One region of the Mesorhizobium sp. P2_C7 genome, then DNA from elsewhere that is predicted to be linked to it. Evidence: predicted binding sites of a transcription regulator. Region 1 holds the regulator's gene; the other holds the start of a gene.
The links. The regulator LexA, encoded in region 1, represses DNA repair genes until DNA is damaged. The targets are predictions, from matches to a motif close to TGTTCNNNNTGTGTTCNG.
Positions count from the first base shown of each region.

Region 2: a site for LexA is predicted at 2,577-2,594, ahead of AC1D2G_RS01970 (ImuA family protein). Genes of this name have one in related genera too.

Region 1 is NZ_JBFUDW010000008.1:53,557-58,666, reverse strand. It holds gene AC1D2G_RS18015 (ComEC/Rec2 family competence protein) at 1-2,359, shown strand, start outside; gene lexA (transcriptional repressor LexA) at 2,353-3,090, opposite strand; gene AC1D2G_RS18005 (GntR family transcriptional regulator) at 3,462-4,199, opposite strand; gene kynU (kynureninase) at 4,362-5,110, shown strand, end outside.
Region 2 is NZ_JBFUDW010000001.1:387,257-392,366, reverse strand. It holds gene AC1D2G_RS01980 (error-prone DNA polymerase) at 1-120, opposite strand, end outside; gene AC1D2G_RS01975 (DUF6504 family protein) at 117-1,592, opposite strand; gene AC1D2G_RS01970 (ImuA family protein) at 1,534-2,553, opposite strand; gene AC1D2G_RS01965 (metallopeptidase family protein) at 2,737-3,159, shown strand; gene AC1D2G_RS01960 (DUF1737 domain-containing protein) at 3,405-3,611, opposite strand; gene AC1D2G_RS01955 (HpcH/HpaI aldolase/citrate lyase family protein) at 3,661-4,551, opposite strand; gene AC1D2G_RS01950 (DUF4153 domain-containing protein) at 4,846-5,110, shown strand, end outside.

The sequences.
Region 1 (5,110 bases):
ATCACCTCTCGCGCCGGACCCCGGCAACCCGCCGTTGCAAGCGGATGTCTCCGCCCCCGCTCCTGTTGCCGAAGTTGGCAGGATCGTGCGCGTGCGCCGGCAACTCGGCCGGATATCGCTGCCTCGGCTGCGGCACAGCGTGGCCACGGCAGCGGGCCTGGAGCTTGATCGAGGCGTAGCCTTCCTGCTGGTGCCGGTCTGTCTGGCGATCGGAGCGATCGGCTATTTTTCGCTGACGGTGGAACCTGATTTTGCGAAGCCTGTCGCGGTCGTCGTTCTGACGGGGCTCTGCGCGTTCGTCTCGCGTTCCAGGCCGAAAGCCCATCTTTGTTTCATGGCTGCGGTGCTGTGCACGCTCGGCCTGCTCGCCGGCAAGGTCGAGACATGGCGGGCGGGAACGCAGTTGCTGGGTTCGGAAATCTCGGCTCAAGTGACCGGCCGCGTCGTCTCGCTTGACCGAATGGAGTCCGGCCGCATCCGGCTGACCATCGACGTGACGTCGACAGCCAGGCCGAAATTGCGGTATGCGCCGGAGCGGGTTCGGCTTTCGGCACGAAAGATCCCGGCAGAGATAACCGCAGGCTCGCTGGTCACCGGCTACGCCAAGCTGTTGCCGCCCACCGGCCCGGTGCGGCCGGACAGCTACGACTTCTCCTTCGACAGCTATTTCGCCGGCATCGGCGGCAGCGGGTTTTTCCTCGGCAATCCAAAGCTTGTCGCCGGCAATGACGACGACATGCCGCCATCGGCCCGCCTTGCCTCGGGGATAGAAAATGCCCGCGAAGCCATCGCCGACCATATCAGGGGCAGTGTCGGTGGCGCCGAAGGCGAGATCGCGGCGGCGCTGATCGTCGGCGTGCGCGCCGGCATTCCCGATGAGATCAACGAAGCGATGCGGCGCACCGGCATCTACCACGTCATCTCCATTTCAGGGCTGCACATGGCGCTGGTCGCAGGCACCATCATGATGCTGATGCGCAGCGCCTTTGCCCTGTTTCCGGACTTTTCCGCGCGCCGGCCCGTCAAGAAATACGCCGCGGCCGCCGCCCTTTTCTCGATCGCCGCCTATCTTGTCATCTCAGGCGTCGTCGTTGCCGCAGAGCGCAGCTTCATCATGCTGGCGGTGATGCTGATTGCCGTGCTGTTCGATCGGGCGGCGCTGACCATGCGCAACCTGGCGGTCTCGGCGATCGCGGTCATTTTGGTGTCGCCGCATGAAGTGGTCGGCCCAAGTTTCCAGATGTCGTTCGCGGCGACCGCGGCGCTGGTCGGTGCCTATGCCGGCTGGTCTGATCATCGTGCGGCGAAAACGAAACCGCCGCCGCCACGGCGATCTCTGCCTGGCTTTCTCACCAGAAAATTCCTGTTGGCGATGGGCGGCCTTGCCATGACCTCCATCATTGCCGGCTCTGCCACGGCGCTGTTTGCCATCTGGCATTTTCAGCGGGTGTCGCCGCTCAGTCTGTTCGCCAATCTGGCCATCATGCCAATCGTCTCGCTGGTTGTGATGCCTTTCGCCGTCCTCAGTGCGCTGGCGATGCCCTTTGGCGCCGATGGCCCCTTTCTTTACGTGATGGGCAAAGGCCTGACGGTGATGATCGCCATGTCCGGATGGATTTCCGAGCGCTCGCCGGTCGACGCGGTCGGGTTGATTTCGCAGCAGTCCGTCCTGCTGGTGGCGATTGCCTTGGTCATTGCAACGATGGCCACGACATGGCTGCGGCTCGCAGCCCTTCCGTTCGCGCTTGCCGGCCTGTTGACCGTCTCGGACACGCGCGCACCGGACGTGCTGATCTCGGAGGACGCCCGGCTGGTTGCGCTGCCGATCGGGGGTGGCGAACTCGCCGTCAGCCGGGCACGCCCGAACGAATTCACGGTCGACAACTGGAAACGCGCGCTGACATCCGAAACCATCGTCATGCCGGAGGTGTTCAGCAAAGGAGACGGGCAATTCGAGATAGCCGATGCCGCCGAACTGCCGTCGGGCGCGCCTTTCTATTGCACATCGGGCGTTTGTCTCGCCAAGCATCCGTCCGGTGCGATCATCGCGCATGTCGAAGACCGAAAGGACGCCTGGACGGCCTGCGGCTTCGCCGACCTGATCGTCATCAATGACGCCACGGCCTATGACCCCTGTCACAATCCGCTGGTGCTCGTCATCACCAAGCGACAACTGGCTCGCAAGGGTAGCGCGGCCGTCTTCTTCGATCGCCAATCGGCGACCACGCCTGCGACGATCAGCTTCGCGGTGGACAGCCCAAACCGGCCCTGGCACACGCAGCGCAAGTTTTCGCGCGAGGCGAGGGGCCTGCCACCCTACCGCAAACCCGAAAAGCCGGTCGCAAGCCCTGCTCAGTAGCGCCTGATCAGCCCGACGAGCTTGCCTTGCACCTTGACCCTGTCCGGTCCGAAAATGCGGGTTTCATAGGCCGGGTTGGCGGCTTCGAGAGCAATCGAGGCACCCTTGCGGCGGAACCGCTTCAGCGTCGCTTCCTCTTCATCCACCAGCGCCACGATGATCTCACCCGGGCTGGCTGTATCGGCATTGCGGATGATGACGGTATCGCCGTCGAAGATGCCGGCCTCGATCATCGAGTCGCCCTTGACCTCCAGGGCATAGTGTTCGCCGCCCATGATCATGTCCGGCGGCACCGAGATCGAATGCGTCTGGTGCTGGATGGCGTCGATCGGCACACCGGCCGCGATGCGTCCCATGACCGGGATCGACACGGCGGAAACCACGTCGTCGTCATTGCCGGCCGAAGGCATCCGCGAAGACGCCGGCTTGAGTTGCCGGCCAAGGCCGCCTTGACCGAGGCTGCCCTGGATGACGCTTGGCGAGAACTTCTTTGCCGCGTTGAGGCCTGGCGCGATCGAATCCGGTAACCGCAGCACTTCCAACGCGCGCGCCCGATTGGGCAGGCGGCGAATGAAGCCGCGCTCCTCCAGCGCCGTGATCAGCCGGTGTATGCCGGATTTGGAGGCAAGGTCGAGCGCTTCCTTCATCTCGTCGAAGGATGGCGGAATGCCGCTTTCCTTGAGCCGTTCATGAATGAACATCAGCAGTTCGTGTTGTTTGCGCGTCAGCATGGCAGCCCCCAGGATACCCAAAACCAGAATCGGAAAAACAAACCCAGAACAAACACTATCTGTTCCAGTTGTGTTCCGCAACCGTTTAAAGTTTAATGAACTTGTTAAGGCGGCTGAAATTATTCGGCGCCCCGGCAGTGGGTCGCGATCGACGCATGCCTGCCACCGCCGAGCGCTTGGTTGGATTGAAATTGCTATGGTTAATGGCCTGTGGCCCACCCTGTGTCGGGCTTGGCCTCGGCTAACGCTGGAGCTCGACAAGCGGGCTCGGTTCACTTCACCGGTCGTGGCTCCCGTGAACGAAAGGGAGCCAAAATGCCAACTTTGGCGGAGGAATTGCCGGTATCGGCCTTGCCTTGTTCCTCGTCGCATTACCGCTTGTTTGTGCTGCCGTCGCCGGCATGGACATAGACATGCAGCGTGTAGCCGATGTGGGCAACCATCAGGGTTTTCGCGCGCTCGATGTCGCGATCCAGCGCCGCTTCCATGAGCGCGGTATGATGTTCGATCGCGACGGCCTGGCGCAGCGCCTCCATGGCCTCTTCGTAGCCATGCTGGAGACCGGCGGCCGCCCGCAAGGTTGGCGCCAGGCCAAGAAAGCGGTGATGGCGACGCAACTGATCCGCGATCGTGGAGTGGAAGGCCAGCAGCCAGGGGGACGCCGCCGCGCTGAGCAGTGCCGCGTGGAAAGCCTCGTGCTTTTCATCCCATTCGTCGACCACTTCGTCGGACGGGTCGTCGACCGCGGTCCTGCTGCGCGACAGCCTGTAATGGGCGGCAACGACGGCGTCCTCCCATTCACGGCCGCCTTTCTCGATCGATTCCTGGAGCAGAGGCAGTTCAACCACCAACCTGGCGCGTGACAGATCTTCCAACTCGTTGCGCGAGACCGCGGCGACGGCAAAGCCGCGATTGCTGATGGCGGTCACCAGGCGCTCGGCCTCCAACCGCGAGAGTGCCTCGCGCAGCGGTGTCCAGCCGATGCCGTAGCTGTTGCGCAACGCGCTGAGCTTGAGCGGCGCGCCGGGCTTCAGACGGGTGGTGAGGATATCGCGGCGCAGCAGCTTGTAGGCTGCTTCTGTCTTCGAGAAGTGCTCGTCGTCCAGCATTGCCGACCATCCGTACCAATTGGTCGGGTGATTATATATGAAATCCTTCCATTGCGTAAATTATATATAATGTTTGACAACACCCAAGGGACTGCCCATGATCGCCAACGGTTTCACCTGATATGTTCATCTGAGCACGCCCATGCGCGGGGATAGTCGACCATGAATGCAACTCCCGATCTCGCTGCAATCGAGGCGATGGACGCCGCGGACCCGCTGCGCGCCATGCGCGATCGTTTCGTCTTGCCGCAAGGGGTGATCTACCTCGACGGCAATTCGCTTGGCGCGGCTTCACCCGCCGTCTTCGACGAACTGAACAAGGCCGCGACACAGGAATGGGCGCAGGATCTCATCCGTGCCTGGAACACCGCCGGCTGGTTCGACATGCCGGTCGAACTCGGCGACCAGCTCGGACGCCTGATCGGCGCCGCGGCCGGCCAGACTGTGGTCTGCGATACGACGTCGATCAATATCTACAAGGTGCTGCATGCGGCGCTCGCAATGCGGCCGGATCGGTCGGTCATCGTCGCCGAGGGCGACAGCTTCCCAACCGATCTCTACATGGCCGAGGGCGTAGCTTCGACGCGGCCCGGTGCGGTCCTGCGGCTCGAGGGCGTCGACGCGCCTGACATCGAGGAGCTGATCGATGAGCGCGTCGCCGTTATCCTGGTCAACCACGTCAACTACAAATCCGGCCAGTTGCGCGACATGGCGGCGCTGACGCGCAAGGCCCATCAGGCCGGCGCGCTAATCGTCTGGGATCTCTGCCACACTGCCGGTGCGCTGCCAGTCGAACTCGACGGCGCCAATGCCGATTTCGCCATCGGCTGCACCTACAAGTACCTCAATGGCGGCCCGGGTTCGCCAGCCTTCATCTATGCCGCACAGCGGCACCATGGTGATGTCTATCA
Region 2 (5,110 bases), on a different contig from region 1:
GGAAAAGCCGAAAAGCTTGGCGGCGACCACCAGTTCCTCCGGCTTGGAGGCGCCGCGCAGGAAGGAGAAATTCGACTGGATGCCGAATTCGGCATAGGGAATGACGGTCAGCGCATTCATGCGAAGACCCCATGCAGGAACCAGCGTGGCGGCACCTGGGAGCCGCCATAGAGGCCTTGCCGGTAGAGCCAGTAGCGGCGGCCGTCGGCATCCTCGATGCGAAAATAGTCGCGTGTCGATGCCGCCTCGTCGCTAGCGGCCTCGCGCCACCATTCCGCCGCGATGCGTTCCGGTCCCTCGGCACGCGTCACCCTGTAGAGCGCGCGCCGCCAGCGGAAGTTCAGCGGCGGGCCCTCCGGCATTTCGGTGGCCGGCACCTCGATGGGCTCGGGCGAGCGGAACAGCCGGATCGGCCGTTCCGGCGGGAAGATGGTCATCGGCGCCTGCATCCGGTCCGGCTTCTTCGGCGGCGTGGTCCGGCGCGGGGCCTCGGTGAAGGGGATCGTGGCGACGGCGCGCTCCGGCAGATGGCTTTCCACAGTGACCGGTTGCAGGACCGCGCCCTCGCCGAGCCGGGCGCGGATACGGTCGGCGAACAGCGCGATATCGGCGCCGTCATCGGTCCCTTCGCCAGCAAGGTCGGCCTGCTGCATGTCGAAGGCGGCGGCCGACAGCACCGAGAGCCGCACGAGATCGAAGCCATAGCCGGCATCGATATCCTGTTCGAGCGCGGCCAGCCTTTCATGGAACAATTTCTGGATCAGCGGGGGTTCGCGCATCGGCCGCGAGGTGCCGATGGCGATGCGGCTGACGGCGCCGTCGACGCGAAACAAAAGCAGCGCCAGCATCCTGGCGCCCTCGCCACGGCGCTCGAGGTCGGTCTTCAATGCCGCCGCCAGCATGCCCACCAGCCGCTCGATGTCCTCGGTCAGGGTGACGGGCTCGCTGAGGTGACGTTCGACCGAAAGCGGCGCGACGGGAAGGCGCGGCGACACCGCCTCGTCGAGACGGCCAAGCGCCTGGTCGAGGCGCAAAAGCAACGAGGCGCCGAAGCGGCGGGCAAGCGGCGCGCGCGGTGCCGCCATGACGGCGCCCGCCGTGCGCAGGCCGACGCTTTCCAGGCTGGTGCGGGTCGCGGGCTCGATGCGCAGGGCTGCCAGCGGCAAGGGTGCGAGCAGCGCCTCCTCCTCGCCGCCTGCGACGATGCGGTCACTGGCAAAGCGTGCCGCCGCCCAGGCCGCCCCTGGTGTCGCGGCAAGCCCGGCGCGGACATCGAAACCCTGATGGAAGAAGCGCGACAGGATGTCGTCCAGCATGGCGCGTTCGCCGCCGAAAAGATGGGTGCAGCCGGTGACGTCGAGAAACAGGCCGTCCGTTGCGTCCAGCGCCACCAGCGGGGTGTAGCGGTCGCACCAGTCGGCAAGGCCTTCGAGCAGGCGGCGATCGGCCTGCGGATCGGCCTCGACGATGTCGATCGACGGATGCATGGCGCGCGCATCGGCGATGCCCATGTCGCGCTTCAGGTGCAGTGCCTCAGCCCGCTCGTCGAGGGCTGAGATGCGCTGCGCGTTGCCCTTGCGGTGGCTGATCACCAGCGGCAGGTGATCCGACGGCCGGGAACGCCAGGACCGCCCCAGACGCTGCCGCAGGATCCTTTCGGCCGCGAGATAGGGAAACCACAGCGACAGGATTCTTTGCTCTTTCCTCGCCCCATCTTTCCTCGAATGCGCGTTCATCGGGGTTCCACTCCAGTGTGAATTGTCCAGGCAGGGCCGTGCGGCTCTTGCCGATGGTGAGGGTGAAGGCTGGGCGGCCGATCGAGCCGGCGAGCGGCCCGGCGATGGTGTCGCGCGGCACCGCCGGTGCCGACGCGACGATGAGACGAACGGGTGCGGCCGTCGGTTCGGGCTCGGCGGCCTGCCGCAGCAGGAACACCGGGCGGCCGGCACTCTGTGCCCGGGCATGCAACCGGCGCGTCGCGGTCAGGTCGAGCCGCTGCGGATTGCCGCGGATCTCAAGGATGACGGCGGCGAGCGCCGTCATCCGGGCGGCCTCCTCGGCGACCCACAGCGCATCGACAAGTTTTGCCGTCTCGGAAAACAGCAATTGCTCGGGTTCGATGCCGAACGAGGCATGAAGCCCCCTGGCATAGGGAAAGCCGGCCTCGCGAAAAATCTCCGATGTGCCGATCCACAGCACCGGCAACCCTTGCGTCTGCTTGAGGATCAGGCTTGTGAGCGACAGAGCGAAACCGGCGACGGCTCCGGCATCGCGGGTTTCAATGCCATGGATTTCGCTCAAGGCGGCTTTCGGCAGGCCGCCGCTCAGGGCGGCATCGAGCCGCTCGACACCGGTGGACAGGAACGCATCCGGCAGCGCCGCGGCAATGCCACGGCGGACAATTGTCACATCGATGCTGGGACCGACGTCGACACGAACATCGGGGGCCGCGGCGGCCGGCGCCTGCAGGCGCTCGGGTAGCGTTCCCTCGATCTTCGCGATCTGGCGGCGCAGGGCAAAAACAGTCTCCCGCGCCACGGCGGTCATCGCCATGACGGTCAGCTTCCACTCACAATTGTTCCTGTTATGTTCCTATAGATTCCAGAGGGTGCTGGAAGAGTCAAGCGGAGTCATGGGGAATTTATTCCTGCCCCGGGGCTTGTCGGAGGCGCGGCCGCCCGCGCCATTTGCCGATTGCGGCGCGAAAGCCTATATGCCGGGATCAAAGGACACAGCATGGCCCGCATCTACAAGACCCGCAGCTGGCACGACGAGCTTTCGCCGTCGATGGAGGAAATGGAGTTCCTGGCGCTGGAGGCTTACGCCCATCTGCCGGAGGATTTTCGCAAGCTGACTGGCGAGATCGTCATCCAGATCGCCGAGTTCCCGACCGACGAGATCATGGACGATCTGTCGCTGGAAACGCCCTTCGACCTGCTCGGCCTGTTCGAGGGACGCGGCATCGCCGAGCGCTGGAATCCGCAGACCGGCGAAGGCCCGAATCGTATCACGCTCTACCGCCGCGCCATCCTCGACTACTGGGCCGAAAACGAGGAAACGCTGGGCGACATCGTCACCCACGTGCTGATCCACGAGATCGGCCACCATTTCGGCCTCTCGGACGATGATATGGAGAAGATCGAAGAGGCGGCTGAGTAGAACGTCAGAGGCTTGCGCACAGCGGTAAGGAACTGGCGTCTCATTCCTTCGCGCCCCCTCTGGCCTGCCGGCCATCTCCCCTCAAGTGGGGAGATTGGCAGTTTCAACCTCCGCTCCTTTTCTTCCACGCTGAAAATTAGCGAAAGCCGTCCACGACATCCGATCTCCCCCCCTTGAGGGGGAGATGTCCGGCAGGACAAAGGGGGCGCTGTCCCGCCAGCGTGGGACTATACCAATCGCTAAGCCTACCAATCACTCAGCTTGGTATCCGGCCCATATTCCTGACCGTCGATATCCTTGACCACGGCCTGGCCGCAGCGCATCGTCTTGGCCTCCTTGTCGAAGGCATAGGTCGGCGAGCCGAACAGGTGCCAGCCCTTGTTCAGCGCCGCAGTCACCTTGTGGCAGAAGCTGGCATCGTCAGGGCCAGTGAGAAAGCGGTAGAGTTTCATCCGTCAATTCCTGTCGTGAGTGCCCTTAGCCCGCGAGCATCAGGCGATATCATGCGCCGATGGCCGCCGCCTTCGCCAGCAGTTTTTCAGCTTGCGCCAAGTGCAGCCTCTCGACCATTTTTCCATTCAGCGCAATCACGCCCTTGCCGGCATTTTCCGGAAGCGCAAAGGCATCCTTCACCAAGCGTGCCTCGGCCACGGCTTCAGCGGACGGCGCGAAGGCCAGGTTCGCCGCTTCGATCTGGGCCGGATGGATGAGGCTCTTGCCGTCGAACCCCATGGCCGCCGCTTCCGTGCATTCATGGGCGAAGGCGTCGAGGTCGCGAAAATCGTTGGAGACGCCGTCGAGAATGTCGAGGCGGCCGGCGCGCGCGGCCAGCACCATCTGCATCAGCCACGGCACGAGGTAGCGCCGGTCAGGAGTCGCCGACACGCCGGTGCCGTTGAGCAGGTCGTTCGTTCCGGCAACGAAACAAGCCAAGCGCGAAGCCTGATCGCGGCCAAGTTCGGCAATGGCGCCGATGTTGAGCAGCGCCTTGGGCGTCTCGATCATCGCCCACAGTTTCACGCTGTCGGGAGCAAAATTGTCGTCGAGCACATCGCCGGCCTCAAACAGGTCGCGCGGCGTGTCGACCTTGGGCAACAGGATGCCGTCGGGCTCGCAGCTTGCGACAGCCAGAAGGTCGTCGGCGCTCCATTCGCTGGCCAGTGCATTGATGCGCACCACCATCTCGCAGCGGCGGCCAAGGTGGTTGGCAGCTGGGCGGTTGGCGAAGATGCCGGCCAGTTTTTCACGCACGGCGATCTTGTCGGCCGGAGCGACGCCATCTTCGAGGTCGATGATGACGGCATCGCAGGCAAGCTGCGCGATCTTGGCCAGCGCCCTGTCGTTGGAGGCCGGGATGTAGAGCACCGAGCGGCGCGGACGATAGGTTTCCATGGCGGATCTATGCCGTCTGTGGATGGTCGAGGCAAGTCGTCTCCAGCCCTGCACGAAAACTGCACACGCATGCGGAAAACCTCCTCGGATCCGCCCCGCAGTCTCCCTGCCGGCCTGCGAGACAGGCGGCATGCAAAACCGAGCAGAACCCCGTTGGTCCCTTCCTTACCGGCTGCGTAGCGAGGGCTGGTGGCTGGTCGATCCGCCACGCGCGAATCCGGTGGCGATCCTCATCCCTTTTGCCCGCAAGTGCCCGCCGACCATCCGGCTGGAAGCCGTCAGGAGGGCCAGGCCATGACAGCATTCTTCTCCGCGGCACCGAGCTACTGCGCCCGCTTCGGTGTTGCAGTGCTGCTGGTCGCGCTGGCGGATTTTCTCTTTTACGGCCAGCCAGCCGGCATCACGGTTTTCCTGTTCGCGATCCTGATTGCCGCCGCCGTGGTGGCCCTGCATCCCGCCGCCTTCAGCGACGGCAGGCTGTGGATCAAGCCCACCGCGCTGCTTGTCGCGCTGCTGCCGCTCGCCGAAAATGTCAGCGCTCTGTCGGTATCGATCGCGC